DNA from 3 places in the Paenisporosarcina sp. TG-14 genome. Region 2 is predicted to be linked to each of the others. Evidence: riboswitches for the same ligand, from Rfam matches in the RefSeq annotation. Region 2 holds a riboswitch; each other region holds the start of a gene.
What was found. Region 2 has a riboswitch for thiamine pyrophosphate ahead of tenA (thiaminase II). Riboswitches for the same ligand answer to the same signal wherever they lie in the genome.

Region 1 (5,400 bases), on a different contig from region 2:
ATTCATCTTCTGAAAAAGATGAAATGGATGACATGAATCAAGAAAATATGGATATGGAATCTGGTTCTGAAGAAAATATGGATATGAATCACTCCGGATCAGGTAAAGTTCCTGAAAATTTGAAGGTGGAAGAAAACCCAACTTTTGAAGTGGGAAGCCAAGCGATTATCGAAGCAGATCACATGGAGGGTATGAAGGGTGCTGAAGCAACAATTGTTCTTGCCGTTGATACTACAGCCTATACTGTATCGTATACCCCGACAACAGGTGGAGAAAAAGTGACCAATCACAAATGGGTTATTCATGAAGAAGTTGAAGATTCCGGTGATGAACCATTGGAAGCTGGAACCGAAGTTATCCTTAATGCAGATCATATGGATGGAATGGATGGTACAAAGGCTGATATTGATTCAGCAGAACAAACGACTGTTTATATGATTGATTACACTTCGACTACTAGCGGAGAAGAAGTGACCAATCATAAATGGGTAACAGAAAGTGAACTATCAGCTAAATAAAGGACATAATAAAAATAGCTTATCCCTCTAATGGATAAGCTATTTTTATTTTGAATCTATACAGTTGATAGTTCTAGTTCACCAACTAGAACTCAATACCCTGTCAATTTTTCGATTATATATGAACTTTACATGCTCTTACTGTTTCATATCGGTTTTGACTTTGGCAAATCTCCGAAATCACCGCTATCCCATTGGCACCTGCTTCAAGTGTTTCATGTGTATTCTTAGTTGTGATTCCACCAATTGCGACAAGCGGAAAATCTCGATACAAGCTTCTCGCTATTCTTAAAAAAGTTAGACCAGCAGGAGCTTTCGCATCAGATTTCGACTGTGTTTCATAAATTGGTCCAATCCCCACATAGTCAGCACCACCTCTTACAGCCTGTTCCAACTCTTCGACTGTATGCACTGAAACTCCTACGATTCGTCCTTTAAATTTTTCGCGTATGTGCGTAAGTGTTACATCATCTTGTCCTACGTGAACGCCATCTGCTTTGAGTTTCAAGGCCAGCTCTACATCATCATTTACAATAAACGGCACGTTGTATCGTTTACACATCCCCTGGCATTGACGAGCAAATTGTTCAAGTACTTTTCCTGTTAATGCCCCTTCGCCTTTTTCACGAAGTTGGAAAATTGTTATACCTGCTTTTAATGCATCTTCCAACACATGTAATGGCTCTTCTATGCAGTTCGGTGTTCCCATGATGAAATAGCACGCTAGATCGTTACGCTTCAATGATGTTCACCTCACATACACCTTTTGCTAGTTTATAGGCAAAATGGTTTGTCGGCCCATGTCCATGCCCTATGTTTAACGGGGTTTCAATAGCTAGCTGGACAAACTTTTTAGCTTCAATGATTGCTTCTTTTAAAGACCAACCTTGTCCTAAAAATGCAGTAAGTGCTGCGGAGTAAGTACAACCTGTTCCATGCGTATGTTTCGTTTCTATACGGGCAGATGTCATTTTAAAAGTTGTACCATCCGCAAAAAATACTCTATCTGTTGCAGTTCCTTGTTCATCTAAGTGGCCACCCTTCATAACCACGCACTTTACACCCATTGCTACTATCTTTTCAGCCGCTTTTTGTATATCCATTTCTGACTTAATCTCAACGCCACTAATCACTTCAGCTTCTGGAATATTCGGAGTTAACACCGTTGCAAGTGGTAAAAGCTTTGTCGTTAATGCTTCTACTGCTTTATGTTGTAACAAGCTTGCTCCTCCTTTTGCAATCATCACAGGGTCAACGACAAGCAAAACATCTTTTTGGCGTAAGCTATTCACTACTTCATCAATAATTGGGGCTGAAAAAAGCATACCGGTCTTGACTGCCTTTATGGGTAAGTCCTGAAAGACAACTTCGATTTGATGTTTAACAAAGTCTGCAGATGCAGGGAAAACTCCCTCTACACTAAGTGTATTCTGAGCTGTTAACGCAGTAATCACTGATGTACCGAACACTCCAAGCTCTTGAAATGTCTTTAAATCAGCCTGTATCCCAGCACCTCCACTACTATCTGAGCCAGCTATGGTCATCACGATATTCAATTATTTTCACCTCTAGAAAATTGATGTAAAGAATTTAAGACTTCTATTTGAAATGAGCCAAGAAGTGGAGATAGAACCGCTTGTTCTGACACCTTTTTATAAACTTGTAGTACATCACGTAAGTTTAAAAGAGGTTCTCCTTCTAAAGTTAAGACTGCTGCACAAATTGCACTTAGTAAACAACCTGTTCCTGTTACCTCGGTCATCTGAATGTGACCACCAGTTACCCAGAATCCATTGTCACCATCAGTAACATAATCAGAAGCTCCTGTGACCACCACTATACAGTTCCATTTTTTGGCTACATGCGTGGCAACGGTTGCAATGTCCATCTCACCTTCTCCACTGTCCACGCCTTTTATCTCCCATGAAACACCTGCTATGGTAGCAAGTTCACCCACATTACAGCGCAGTAAATCGAATCGAACACTTTCTAATAGTTCATTTACTACTTGTTGACGAAACTTAGTCGCCCCAACTCCTACTGGATCTAATACAACAGGTGTTCCAAGCTTATTCGCTTTTTTCCCTGCTAGTAACATCGCTTCTTTCGTTCTTATATTGATCGTGCCAATATTAATTAAAAGAGCATTTGCAATCGCGACCATTTCTTCTACTTCTGTAACTTCATCAGCCATGACAGGTGACGCACCAATTGCAAGTAACCCATTCGCTGTAAAGTTCGCCACGACATAGTTCGTCATGCAATGTACGAGAGGCTTTTTTTTACGAATTTGTTTAATAGGCATAGTTCTTTACCTCATCTTGCCAGTTTTCATGTGTCCAAGGCATTTCCCAAAATTTCCACTCGTAGTAGCAACTTTTTTCAAAATGAGCTTTGAACACAGTTTGTTTACCTGGATTTGCTTCTGCGTAACGATTCATCATCGTCTTTTGCACCTCGATTTTTTCTTTATAATCCGGTGCACTATACATCGCAATCCATTCTTCATATAGCTTAACGCCTGGTTTTGCGTCTTTATACTTCTCCCCAATTTCTTGATATAACCATGGACAAGGGAACATGGCAGCAAACGCCTCTTCTACATCTCCGTTATTTGCAGCATTGTACATATGTGATACGTAGTTATAAGCCGCTGGAGCCGGTTTAAAATTTGCTTCCTTTTGTTCAGTTATACCTAGCTCTTTAAAAACCGTTCGATGCAAATCAAGCTCAGCCTCATTGATATGACGAGCCGTTTCTAAAAAGTAAGCAATATCTTCGTTCGTTTCAGCCTTTGTTGCTGCAATTGCTAGCACCTTCGTGTAGTGCTTTAAATAATAAGCGTCTTGCATAATGTAAAACTTAAACTTATCAAGTGGCAGTGTCCCATCGACAAGTCCTTTTACAAATGGATGATTAAAACTTGCTTGCCAATAAAGATCAGTTTCTTTTCGTACTTCTTCACAAAATGTCATCATAAGTCCTCCTTTTTCGGATGGACGCAAGTGCAAAAAACGCTCCTTTGCACGTGGCAAAAGAGCGTTGTAAATGAAACATTGCTCCCTACGTCAGTGTTAACTGTCAGGTTCCAAGGGTCAGGTTTTACCTTCTCAACTAAATAGTCCCCCCGCAATTAAAATATTGAATTAGCAAACAAAAAAGCCCTCCTAAATGGAGAGCTTTAGCACAAAAGAAATACGTCGAAACGCTATGTACTCTGCTCCCTACGTTCGTCTTAACGAACAGGTTCAAAGGGTCAGGTTTTAACCTTCTCAACGCAAATGCGTTCCCCTGCAACTATTTTAATTAATTTCATACTAGCATAATAGAGTGAAAGCGTAAAATGGAAAAGTAACATTTATCAAGTAGATTATGCTTAAATTCTTTTATTTTTAAATATATTTGTCGAAACATTTCCTTTCAATTTACATAGACTTTAGAAAGGAGTGAATTGTTCGTATGCCAATGTTTAATAATGAGCGATTTATTAAAGCTGTCAACATACCTAACCCATTATATCAATCTTTACAGGGGAGATATTTTGTTGGACAAACTGAAACGATTCGTTTCGGAAAAGGAAAAAATGCTTGGGGAGGCTTAATTAACCCCTCTAATTCAGATGTGAATTTATTTGTAAATGCATTTACCGTTACCAACCATTCTAATCAACCTTTTATAGCTGAAATTTGGTTTAATCCAAAACCTCCTGGAAAATCAATGATTTCGGATAAGGTAACACCTGCAAATACAACTCTTTCTCCACTTCCAAAGCCTGAAGTAAATATCGCTTTTGCAGAACTTGTTGAAGGATTTCCGAAGAGAGGGATAAATTCATTTAAGCGAATTGTATCTCCAAAAAGTACTTTGACGAGTGATGAAGATGGAAAATTCATTTTTTCATCAGGCGATTCATTTATTATTTTTTTAGTTTCACCAGATAATGAAATTGTTAAGGCAGATGTTGCATTCGGGTGGTTTGAAATAAGGGAATAGCAACATAAAAAAACTAATAGATTAACTTAGTTATTGTCTTATTGAACTAAAGCATGCTTATATCTTGTATAAATATCTTGGATTTTGTACTTGTGGATGTATGGTTTACTTTATCGTTTCAATTAATGTTTTACTAACAGGTACTTTAGTAAAACAAAACAGTCAAAAAAAATGAGCTTGGAGATACATTTCCAAGCTCACTTAAATAAACCAATAACTTTAACATAGCCTTTTATAATAATGTAATTAATGATTTTACATACTTATTTACTAATGCTTCTTTGTCTTCATCATTTAACTTGTAATAAGGACGCTCGTTAGGAATGATAATATGACTCAGAAAAATTCCTACTAGCTGTCTGGCACATAATTCAGTGTCAGCCTTCTGATTTTTTTGAGTAAAATGGTGATCTAATGCTTTTTTTAACTGTGCATGAATAATCACAGGGAAATCAATATCGGAACTCAAATTGCCTTTCAAACTTTCCGAGATAAGCATCTTAACTAAAGACGCATTTTTGGAAAGTGTCTTCAAGCGATTATCAATTGTTCCTTTAAGAAATTCTTCTGTATTTTCATGATCAGCTAGTTGCATCACCTTGGAATTAAATTGTTTTTCAAGTACATTTTTAATAACTGTTTTAAATAAATTTTGCTTAGTAGAAAACTTCCGAAACAAAGTAACTTCTGCAACGTCTGCTTCTTTGGAAATTTCCTGTGTGGTTGCCTGAAGCCCTTTATTGATGAAAATCTTTACAGCTGCTTGCAAAATTTGTTCAGTTTTATCTTTAATTGACTTCATCCCCCTAATTTACCAGTGTATCCTTTTCTATTCTAGGTTTTGTTTTTACAAAACGATCTAAAATAATCAAGACAGCTGGCATCACGA
Region 2 (5,400 bases):
GCTGAAAATGTAGCAGAAAAATATGGAGTAACTAGAGATGAACAAGATACCTTCGCAGCGTTAAGTTATGAGAGAGCGTATGACTCTTTACATAAAAATCGATTTGTTAGTGAACAGATTTCAATTGTTCCTTTTGACCGAGATGAAGCATTAAAACCAGGTATGAATTATCAAAAACTCATTCAACGAGCACGACCTATTTTCATAGAAACAGGTACTGTAACAGCCGCAAATTCGTGTGGGCTCAATGATGGTGCTGCGTTATCGCTCATTCTTTCTGAAAAAAAAGCAAAAGAACTTGGACTTTCGATACAGCTGAAATTTAAAGATGCAGTTACAGTAGGTGTCGATCCGAATACGCCTGGTATTGGACCAGTTCTAGCAGTGAAAAGACTCCTTTTACAATCTCAATTAACTATGGACGAGATTGATATTGTCGAATTAAATGAAGCTTTCTCAGCCCAAGTTGTGGCTTCTGCAAAATCACTTCAAATCCCTTATGAAAGACTTAATAAAGGTGGGGGAGCAATTGCTTATGGTCATCCATATGGAGCTTCTGGAGCAATTCTTGTTACTCGACTTTATTCTGAAATGAAGTCTATTCAATGTCGCTATGGTATTGCCACAATCGGGATAGGTGGCGGACTTGGAATAGCAACCTTATTTGAAAAATATATGGAGGAAGAATGAAATGGATTACTATTCCTATGAAGGATTTACAACCACTCCCTTTAAAGTAGCAGTCACCAGAGAAATGATTGCTGATTATGCACGTTCAATCGAAGAAACCGAATCGCTTTTTTTCAATTACAAAGAAGCTATTAATAAAGGGTACGCCGATATTCCAGCACCACCCTGCATGCCTATGATTTTTTGGCAATATATTAAAGTACCTTGGATGAATGGAGGTGACTCTTTTATTCATAAATATCAATCGATTAACTATAGTGAACCAGTGATGGCGGGCCAAACTTATACGTGTATGATCACGTTAAAGTCGGTTAAATCCAAACGCTCATTCCTTATTTTGGATAATGAACTAGTTGGTGAAAATGAAAGAGGTAAAGTCATCTTCACTTCAAACTCTACACTAATTGGGGAGATGAAAAAGTGAATACGTTATTTGCTTTAGAAGTTGGTCATTCACTCGAGACGATCTCAATCAAAAACGTTCCTTCAATTTGGATTACAAGATATGCAGAAGTTTCAAAAGATTTCAATCCAATACATGTAGACCAAGATGCTGCACAACAAAAGGGATTTGATCAGCCCATCGTTCATGGAATGCTCACTATGGGTTTCACAGGTCGAATACTGTCGTCTTATATGAATGCCCACTTACTGATACAACAAATGAATGTCATGTTTCTTGCACCTCTGCAGGTTGGAGACGGAGTGGAATTAACAGGCGTTGTCAAAGAGAAATGTGTTGCTGAAGTTAAGGTAGAAGTAACAGGTATGAGCAGTAGTGGACATAGAGTGATTCGAGGTGAGATAGTAGTTAAGAATAGAAAAATAAACTCATAGAATATTAATTCAATCGTTTCATGACATATTAGAATGGAAAAGAAACCAAAACATGTTATGATGGTTACGAACAATTGAATAGTAATATCTTCCACTAGGGGGACCTTTCTATAAGTAAATAGAAATTATTTACTTACTAATAAAGGTTGAGATTAAAGTAATACTTTAAGACCCTTAGAACCTGATCTGGTTTACACCAGCGTAGGAAAGTGGAGTTGCGGAGCAATACGTTTCTACCTATTTTTCCGATACAACCACTTTCTTATGATTGTTAAGAAAGTGGTTTTTTATATGCAAAAATATGTGAAAGTATATATTTTTAAGAGTATTTTCTTAATTCGAGCTAGTGTGGAGCTTTACGCTTTTCTTATAAATCAGGGATAGGTTACTATTCGAGTAAAATTATTGAGGAGGAAGTATTCATGACATTTTCTAAGCTTTTAAGAGAGGAATCCGATTACATTTGGGAAGCAAGCTTTCATCATCCGTTTGTAACAGGAATTGGGGATGGTACATTGTCTTTAGAAAGTTTCAGGTATTACGTCATGCAGGATTCTTATTATTTGTCCCATTTTGCAAGGGTTCAAGCTTTAGGTGCTGCAAGGGCAAAGGATCTTGACACTACAAGTAGATTAGCATCTCATGCACAGGGAACATATGAAGCAGAATTGTCTTTACATCGAAACTTTTCACGTCGTCTTGGAATTACTGAAGCAGAACAAGCAAACTTCAAGCCGTCACCTACTGCTTATGCATATACATCCCATATGTATCGTGTGGCATATCAAGGACATTTAGGTGATATTATCGCAGCAATATTACCATGCTACTGGCTTTACTATGAAATTGGGGAGAAACTGCAGACGTGTTCCCCTAAAGAACCAATTTACCAAGAATGGATTGCAGCATATGGTGGAGAAGGTTTTAGAACATTAGTCGAGGAACAAATTAATAGACTAGACAAGATTGCCGAAAAGCTAACAGAAGATGACCGTGAGCAAATGAAAGAACATTTTATCATTAGTAGTCATTACGAATATTCATTTTGGGAAATGGCTTACAATTTAGAGGAATGGCCGGTCCGAAAAGGAGCATTAAAATTCACATAGAAAATCATAGAAAATGAATTAATATTTTGTAACAGTCTCATACAATTGAATATAAATACACTAGGGGAGTCTTTAAAGACTGAGATGGAGAAAGTCCAGACCCTTTGAACCTGATCTAATTAGAACTGGCGTAGGGAAGTGGAAATGTAGTTATAGTCTATACATATAATAACAAACCACTCCAACGCCGGGGTGGTTTTTTGATTTCTGGAATTATAGATATTAAGGGTATCATCTTTGCTTTCAAAAATGAGGAGGATAGTTGGAATGAAAAATGCAGAATTACATGTCATATCCACTGGGAAACAGGAACCTCAGAAATTAGCGGAAATTGTAGGTCAGATCCATCCATATATCGATGCCATTCATATTCGTGAAAAGGCTAAAACGGCCAATGAGATTTACGAAATAGTGAATTTATTAACAGACCAGAAAGTGCCTCTTTCTAAAATAATAATCAATGATCGAGTAGATGTTGCCTTTGCTTCAAAAGTAGCAGGAGCCCAACTAGCCTATCATTCTTTACCTGTAGAAATTGTTAAAAAACAGTTTACAAGCTTGAGAGTTGGATGTTCTGTGCATTCAATTGACGAGGGTCTAACTGCACAAGAACTAGGAGCAGATTATGTTATTTTCGGACATATTTTTCCCACACAATCGAAGCCAGGATTAGTATCTAAGGGTTTAAATCAATTAGAACTCGTAGCTCATCATGTTTTGATACCAGTATTAGCAATAGGTGGTATAAAACCTACAAATATTAGAGGAGTCATCGATGCAGGTGCACAGGGAATTGCTGTGATGTCTGGGGTCTTAGAAGCAGAAAATCCTTTAGCAGCAGTAAAAGAATATTATCAAAATCTATCTACTTAACAACTGAATTGTACTTAAATATTTTTATGGGAGAAGGGGATTTTTGATGAGATATGTTTATGATGCAATCGTAGTAGGAGGCGGAGTAATCGGGGGAGCCATTGCGTATAACCTTGCAAAACGAGGGGGTAAAGTCCTTTTGCTGGAAAAAGAACGACTTGCTAGTAAAGCCTCTGGAGCTGCTGCTGGGATGCTGGGTGCTCAAGCAGAAATGGATGGACAAGGATCACTTTTTCAATTAGCTAGAAAAAGTAGAGCGATGTTTACCCAACTAGCTGGCGAGATAAAAGAGACGAGTGGAATAGATATAGAACTTATAAATAAAGGCATGTTGAAGGTTGCCTTAAACGAACAGCAACAGCAGGAATATAAGCGAGTCATTGCTATCCAACGACAAAGTGGAGAGCAAGCCGATTGGATGACAGGTAAAGAGGTAAGAAGGAAAGAGCCAGTATTGTCTGATGCGATTACAGGAGCAATGCATCTTGAAAAAGATGGGCAAGTAGAAGCTACTCAGTTAACTTTAGGGTTTTTAAAGTCTGCAGCAGCACGTGGTGTAGTAATAAAGGAATTCGTGGAAGTATATTACTTTCAGCTGTCAAAAGGGAAGGTCTCGGGTGTTGTAACGAATGAAGGAAATTTTAATAGTGAAAATGTCATTGTTGCAGGTGGTGCTTGGAGTAGGAAGTTACTTTCAAAAACAGGCTTACAGCTAGATACCTATCCTGTGAAGGGTGAATGTTTTTCTGTTGTTACACATAGTCAAATACTAACGACTACAGTATTTTCGCATGGTTGCTACCTTGTCCCTAAGAAGGGGGGAAGAATCATTGTCGGTGCAACTTTAAAGCCAAGAACATTTTGCAAAAAAGTTACGGTAGAGGGAATATCCATACTGATGGAACAAGCAAAAAAACTGATGCCGTCCATTGTTGAAGCAGAATGGGAGCGGGCATGGGCTGGCATTCGACCGCAAACCGCTGATGGGCTTCCGTACTTAGGAGAACACCCTATATACAAAGGTTTATTTATTGCAACAGGGCATTTTAGAAATGGAATATTACTTTCTCCTATAACTGGTGAGGTTATCGCCGACTTGGTTGAAGGTAAACCAACATCACTAAATTTGGAACCTTTTCGGGTAGATCGTTTGGTCAGGCAATTAACATAAAAAAGGAGTGAAGCAAATGGAATTAGTGATTAACGGGAACAAAATAGAAGTCCCAAATACGGTGGAAACAGTAGCTAACCTTTTGCAGCACTTCGAATTACAACAAAAGGTAGTTATCGTTGAATGGAATGAAATGATATTGGAAAAAACATCACACCAAGAAACCGAACTTAGTAATGGGGATAAAGTTGAGTTAGTACATTTTGTAGGAGGCGGATGATGATGTTAAAGATTGGATCATATGAATTCACGTCAAGGTTATTATTGGGCACTGGAAAATATCCTGATTTTGATATTCAAAAAGAAGCAGTAGCTGTTTCAGGAGCAGAGATATTAACGTTCTCCGTTCGTAGAATGAATATATTTGAATCAAGTCTACCTAATTTTTTAGAAAAATTAGACCTAAAAAAGTACATTTTACTGCCAAATACGGCAGGTGCAAAGACAGCAATAGAAGCGGTTCGAATTGCTAAATTAGCTAAAGCTTCTGGTCTTTGTGACATGATTAAAGTTGAAGTAATTGGATGCCAAAAAACGTTATTGCCTGATCCTATAGAAACATTAAAGGCTTCAGAAGAACTGTTAAAAGAGGGATTTACCGTTTTACCCTATACATCAGACGATGTTCTATTAGCTAAACGATTAGAAGAATTAGGCTGTCACGCCATTATGCCAGGTGCATCACCCATTGGTTCTGGTCAAGGGATCATTAATCCATTA
Region 3 (5,400 bases), on a different contig from region 2:
TGGGTAGTCACTTAAAGACCCGATTACAATGGCTCTCTCTACCATTTTCACATCCATTACATCTGGCTTACTGTCTGGTTTTATCTTCAGCTCAAAATAATCAGCAATTCCTTTTGCAATGGCCTCTCCCTGGGCTATCAAGACCTTTGCGTCTTGCATTTTTATACTATCCGTTCGACTATCCATGAATCCACCTTCGACAAGAACGGCTGGCATTTTCGTTTCTCGTAGTTCATGAAAGTTAGCGGATTTGACACCACGATCGCGTATTTGCATCGCATTGACGACCTTAGGATGAATGTGGTTAGCGAGTTTAAGAGATAAAGGATTATTACTCGCCGGCTCCATTACGAAAGTTTCCACACCACTATGATTTCCCCATTCATCTCCAATCGCATTATGGTGGGAACTGACATAAATATCAGCTTTCCAAGCGTTTGCCTGATTTGTACGATTTACTAAAGGTATATCTGTTTTACCACTTGGATCGTCCACACGTAATTGTTGAACTCCATCATAGTTTGCTAGAAAGGCCATTCCGGCAATCACTACGGAATTGTTAAATGACCATTCTCTTTCCCCGATCGGCGAACGTTTCCCTGCTGTATTTATCCCGTGACCTGCTGACCATGCTACTTTCTTCATCTATCTTCAATTCCTTTCATTTCAAATTATTCGCCACTCAGCTAAACGTATATAGAAATGAGTTTATTATATAAATAGATAGAAGAAAATAGGAAATATGGATACAATTTTTGAAATTTAAAATTAAATCCTCTACTAGTTAACCCTTTCAATGAACTATTGGGCAAGTAAAACGTTCCTTATATAGAAGAAACTAATTAAAAAGTGAAGGCAATAATTACAACTTTCATAGCGAAAAAAAAGGGAATTTAGTATTATATGGCGAATATAAGAATATATGCCTAAATAGTAAAGTCATTATATTTACCTATAAATTGTTTATAAAAAAGAAAAGAGGAATCTCGTTGGAGAAAATCATTGATTTACATGAGGATTTCTACAAAAGCATTCAGAACGATCTTGAAGTTAAGGAAAAACTTGAACGCGAAAAGATTACCATATTGGATGGGTTTATTGAAAATAGGGAACTTGTGCGACTGTACTACCAAGCATTCTATATAAGCAAAACACCTAGAATTGTTTTATGTGGGACTAATCCAGGAAAAAACGGGGCTGGTCAAACAGGAATACCTTTTATAGATTTTAATGGTGCGTCGGAGTTATTTCCTAATGTTGACCAAGATGACAAAGAGAGAAGTGCTCAATTTATTTTGTCAGTTATTAGTGAAATAGGGAAAATGAAATTTCATAAAAATGTATACATGACAAACTTATCGTGGTTTGGTTTTATTCAGGACAATAAGAATGTGAATTACTTTAATTTACCTACACCTTTGGACGCGGTTTTTACAGATTCCTTTTTAACAGAAATGGAAATTGTTCGACCGAAAATGATTATTCCTTTGAGTAAAGAAGTTGAACAAGCATTAAATAAAATGACAGAAGAAGGAAGATTAAACTATCCGGTAGGTCCGCGTCTACCACATCCATATTATTGTTCATTCGGTAAAAGAGAAGACAAGTATAAAGAGAAATATGTGAATAGAATTACGAGTTCGATGGGGAGGCTAGCTTAAAGGTGAACAATGAGGCCACCTTTGTTTGCGTCCGTATGAAAGGCCGACTACTTGCGGGGCTACCTGCCAAATAGATGAGAAAAGGAAGATGAATTTAATGAAAAACATGATAGAAAAAGCCATGCAATTTGCTGCAGTCAAACATGATGGACACTATCGAAAAGACTCGAAAATTCCATATATCACGCATCCAGTAGGCGTTGCAATGATCCTGAAGCAAACAAAGGCTCCAGACGAAGTGGTTGCAGCTGGGATTTTGCATGACACGCTTGAAGATACCGATACAACGGCCGATGAACTTATTGAGCATTTTGGGGAAAAGGTTTTGCAATTGGTTATCGCCGCATCCGAACCTGATAAATCACTGCCATGGGAGGATAGAAAACAGCACACAATCGACTCCATTTCAGCTATGACACCTGATGAAATATTAGTCATTACCGCAGATAAATTGCACAATATCCGATCAATTCAGGTGGACTTGAATGAAAAAGGCGAGTCTGTTTGGAGTCGTTTCAATCGAGGAAAACGTGAACAGTCGTGGTATTACATGAGTGTTGTACGAGAATTGGAATCATTTAAAAAAGAAGTTCCTCTTGTACGCGTGCTCAAGAAAGAAGTGTTCCAATTATTTGTTGGCAAGAAAAAACTTACTGTGAAGGAAATAGATGCGCTGTTTAGTTGTAGTTATGATTGTAATGAGAAGCGACAGCGGGAGATAGCTTCTATGGGCATCCTTGGTTTTGTCAAAGAAGCATTAACATACGCGGATGACACATACATAAACGCTGACTACAACAAGGTTTCTCCTTTAATGGAGTCATTAAGGAAGCGAGGCATCGATTTTGAAATGAATTCCGATGGCTCGTTCATCCTGCTATCATACTGCGCTGAACTCAAACATCGTCTAGCTTGGTCTGATAAAACACTTTACAAACATTTCAAGCGCAACCTTAAGAATCTGTAAAGGGGTTTTTGTGGAAATAAAAGAGTTAAAGCAACTACGCCTTGTAATATTGTAAAGAAAGACGTACCACTGAGTGTGTACTGAAGGAATAGGAGACGACGATCGAAGTGACTTATCACTTCAGTCGTCGTCTCCTTTCATTTTTTAGGTTGTGATGCAGTTCCTTTACCATCCATAGTTAAAATCAAACACATGTCCACGTTAAGGTGAGCGAAGGACGCACACCTGCCGCGAGATAGCCTGTACGAAAGAGAACTAGCGAAACTCTAGCCAACGCTGAGAGGTAGATCATTTTATAATAATATTCTTTCTAACTCTTGTAACTGAACCAAATGTGTGGCAAAGTTAACCTAACAAAGTATTAGACGAACTTCATAACTGAAACATGTGGGGGGACCAGTGTTGCTGGTTGAGACCGTATCCTTAAGATACAAACCCTTGGAACCTGATCTGGTTAATACCAGCGTAGGAAACATATTTAAACATTCTTATTTGTGTTGATATGCGCCCTAGGTACCTACCTAGAGGTGCTTTTTTATATGAAAAAAGATGTTTTAAAGATTAGACAGAGCTAAATGATTACACTAGAAGTTAGTGATTAATCAAGTACCTTGTGAATATGTTTCCACCTTTTCGTTCCATCGTTTAATGCTTTTAATAGAAAAGACAAGGGGAGAAAAGATGATGAAAAAATGGATAGGATTACTACTAATTGCTCTACTGCTAACAGCCTGTGGGAATACTGACAGCCAAAGCACGGAACAAAATGAAGACATAGACAAGTTAAAAAAAGTAACAGTGGTATTGGATTGGACGCCAAATACAAATCATACAGGATTATACGTTGCAAAAGAAAAAGGATACTTTACAGATAAAGGCCTTGATGTCGAAATTATTATGCCAGGTGAAGCGGGCGCTAACCAGCTAGTAGCTGCAGGTAAGGCAGAATTTGGAGTTGGGTATCAGGAATCTTTAACCGAAGCACGAGTGCAAGATATACCAATCGTGTCAATTGCTGCGGTTATTCAACATAATACTTCGGGCTTTGCGTCTCCTGTAGAAAAGAACATTACCTCACCAAAAGATTATGAAGGTAAAGCGTATGGAGGATGGGGAGCGCCTGTTGAAAAAGCAGTGATTGCCTCTTTAATGAAGCAAGAAGATGCTGATGTAGAGAAAGTGGATATTATTAATACAGGTGATACAGACTTTTTTACAGCTGTAAAAAGAGATGTTGACTTTGCATGGATCTATTACGCATGGACAGGAATTGAAGCGGAACTTCGCGGAGAGGAATTGAATATGCAGTATCTGGCTGATTACTCAGATAAGCTAGATTACTATACACCTATTTTGATTACGAATGAGGCGTTAATTGCAGAAGATCCCGACACTGTGCGTGCATTTGTAGCAGCAGCTTCACAAGGATATGAATACTCAATTGATAATCCACAAGAAGCGGCGGATGTTTTAATAAAGGCTGTTCCAGATTTAGACCCTGAATTGGTTAAAGCAAGCCAGAAATGGTTAGCGCCAAAGTATCAGGATGATGGATCACAATGGGGTATTCAAGAGAAGTCTGTTTGGGAAAACTATGCAAATTGGATGAGCGAAAATGAATTATTAGAAGGCAAGTTAGAAGTAGAAAAAGCCTTTACGAATGAATTCTTACCAAAAAAGGAGAATGAATAGATGATCAACTCTTTAGTCAGCATTCAAATTATACCAAAAACAAGAAATGGGGAAGATTCAATCCCGTTTATAGAAGAAGCAATTGCCATCATTCAGGAGTCTGGGATACGTTATGAAGTCCATCCTCTCGAAACAACCATGGAGGGGAATTTGACAGAAATTTTCTCCGTGATCGAGAAGATGAATCAAAAAATGATAGATTCTGGCTGTGTGAATGTCATTTCTCAAGTGAAAATCCTTTATCAACCGAGCGGTGTTTCTATGGATAAATTGACTGAAAAATACCGGTCATGAGAATTTTATATAGAGGATGGAGACCAGTATTGGTTCTCATCCTCTTATTTTCACTATGGCAACTATCTACTTGGTTACTCGAAATACCGAAATGGCTTCTGCCAGCTCCATCTCAAATATGGGCTGAGGCAATAACTGGCTGGTCAACTTACAGTCACCACTTAATTTCAACTATACGACTGTCCTTTATGGGTTTACTAATAGGTAGCGCTGTTGGCCTGCTAGTTGCGGTTAGTTTGCATCGCTTACCAAAACTTAGAGAGGCATTTTATCCACTAATCATATTGTCACAAAACATTCCCATCATCGTATTGGCCCCATTGTTAGTCATCTGGTTTGGATTTGGCCTTCTACCTAAAATTATTATTATCACGCTAGTTTGCTTCTTTCCTATCACCATTGCTGCGATGGGCGGATTTCGGCAAACCACTGCTGAACTTATGCATTATATGAAAATGGCAGGGGCATCAAACAAACAAATTTTTTGGAAAGTAGAGTGGCCATATGCATTGCCTTCGATATTTTCCGGACTAAAAATTGCAGCAACTTATAGTGTAATGGGAGCTGTTATCTCAGAATGGCTAGGCGCCAAAGAAGGGATCGGGGTCTATATGACTCTTGCGTCCTCCTCATTTCGGACAGAACGTGTCTTTGTGGCAATCTTTCTCATTATGATTTTAAGCTTAACCTTCTTCGCAATTATTTCTTCATTAGAGAAGAAGTTGGTGAAAGGGAAGCCTAAGGGGGAGGGTACTAATGGGTATTAAGCTCAGCATAGAAAATATG

Region 1: linked by a shared signal. The riboswitch ahead of tenA (thiaminase II) and the one ahead of tenA (thiaminase II) in region 2 are both predicted to bind thiamine pyrophosphate.
Region 3: linked by a shared signal. The riboswitch ahead of C406_RS0109405 (ABC transporter substrate-binding protein) and the one ahead of tenA (thiaminase II) in region 2 are both predicted to bind thiamine pyrophosphate.

What each region holds. Positions count from the first base shown of each region.
Region 1 covers NZ_AMGD01000006.1:65,899-71,298, reverse strand. The annotation lists gene C406_RS0102970 (YdhK family protein) at 1-518, shown strand, start outside; gene thiE (thiamine phosphate synthase) at 634-1,260, opposite strand; gene thiD (bifunctional hydroxymethylpyrimidine kinase/phosphomethylpyrimidine kinase) at 1,250-2,074, opposite strand; gene thiM (hydroxyethylthiazole kinase) at 2,071-2,823, opposite strand; gene tenA (thiaminase II) at 2,813-3,493, opposite strand; TPP riboswitch at 3,562-3,657, opposite strand; TPP riboswitch at 3,723-3,821, opposite strand; gene C406_RS0102945 (DUF6143 family protein) at 3,978-4,511, shown strand; gene C406_RS0102940 (TetR/AcrR family transcriptional regulator) at 4,744-5,313, opposite strand; gene C406_RS0102935 (efflux RND transporter permease subunit) at 5,318-5,400, opposite strand, start outside.
Region 2 covers NZ_AMGD01000033.1:32,095-37,494, reverse strand. The annotation lists gene C406_RS0111160 (acetyl-CoA C-acyltransferase) at 1-690, shown strand, start outside; gene C406_RS0111155 (FAS1-like dehydratase domain-containing protein) at 692-1,114, shown strand; gene C406_RS0111150 (MaoC/PaaZ C-terminal domain-containing protein) at 1,111-1,527, shown strand; TPP riboswitch at 1,614-1,752, shown strand; gene tenA (thiaminase II) at 1,950-2,636, shown strand; TPP riboswitch at 2,689-2,790, shown strand; gene tenI (thiazole tautomerase TenI) at 2,904-3,509, shown strand; gene thiO (glycine oxidase ThiO) at 3,556-4,680, shown strand; gene thiS (sulfur carrier protein ThiS) at 4,697-4,900, shown strand; gene C406_RS0111125 (thiazole synthase) at 4,903-5,400, shown strand, end outside.
Region 3 covers NZ_AMGD01000026.1:13,776-19,175, forward strand. The annotation lists gene C406_RS19440 (N-acetylmuramoyl-L-alanine amidase family protein) at 1-645, opposite strand, end outside; gene C406_RS0109395 (uracil-DNA glycosylase family protein) at 990-1,661, shown strand; gene C406_RS19445 (HD domain-containing protein) at 1,759-2,628, shown strand; TPP riboswitch at 3,008-3,117, shown strand; gene C406_RS0109405 (ABC transporter substrate-binding protein) at 3,313-4,320, shown strand; gene C406_RS0109410 (thiamine-binding protein) at 4,321-4,614, shown strand; gene C406_RS0109415 (ABC transporter permease) at 4,611-5,381, shown strand; gene C406_RS0109420 (ABC transporter ATP-binding protein) at 5,371-5,400, shown strand, end outside.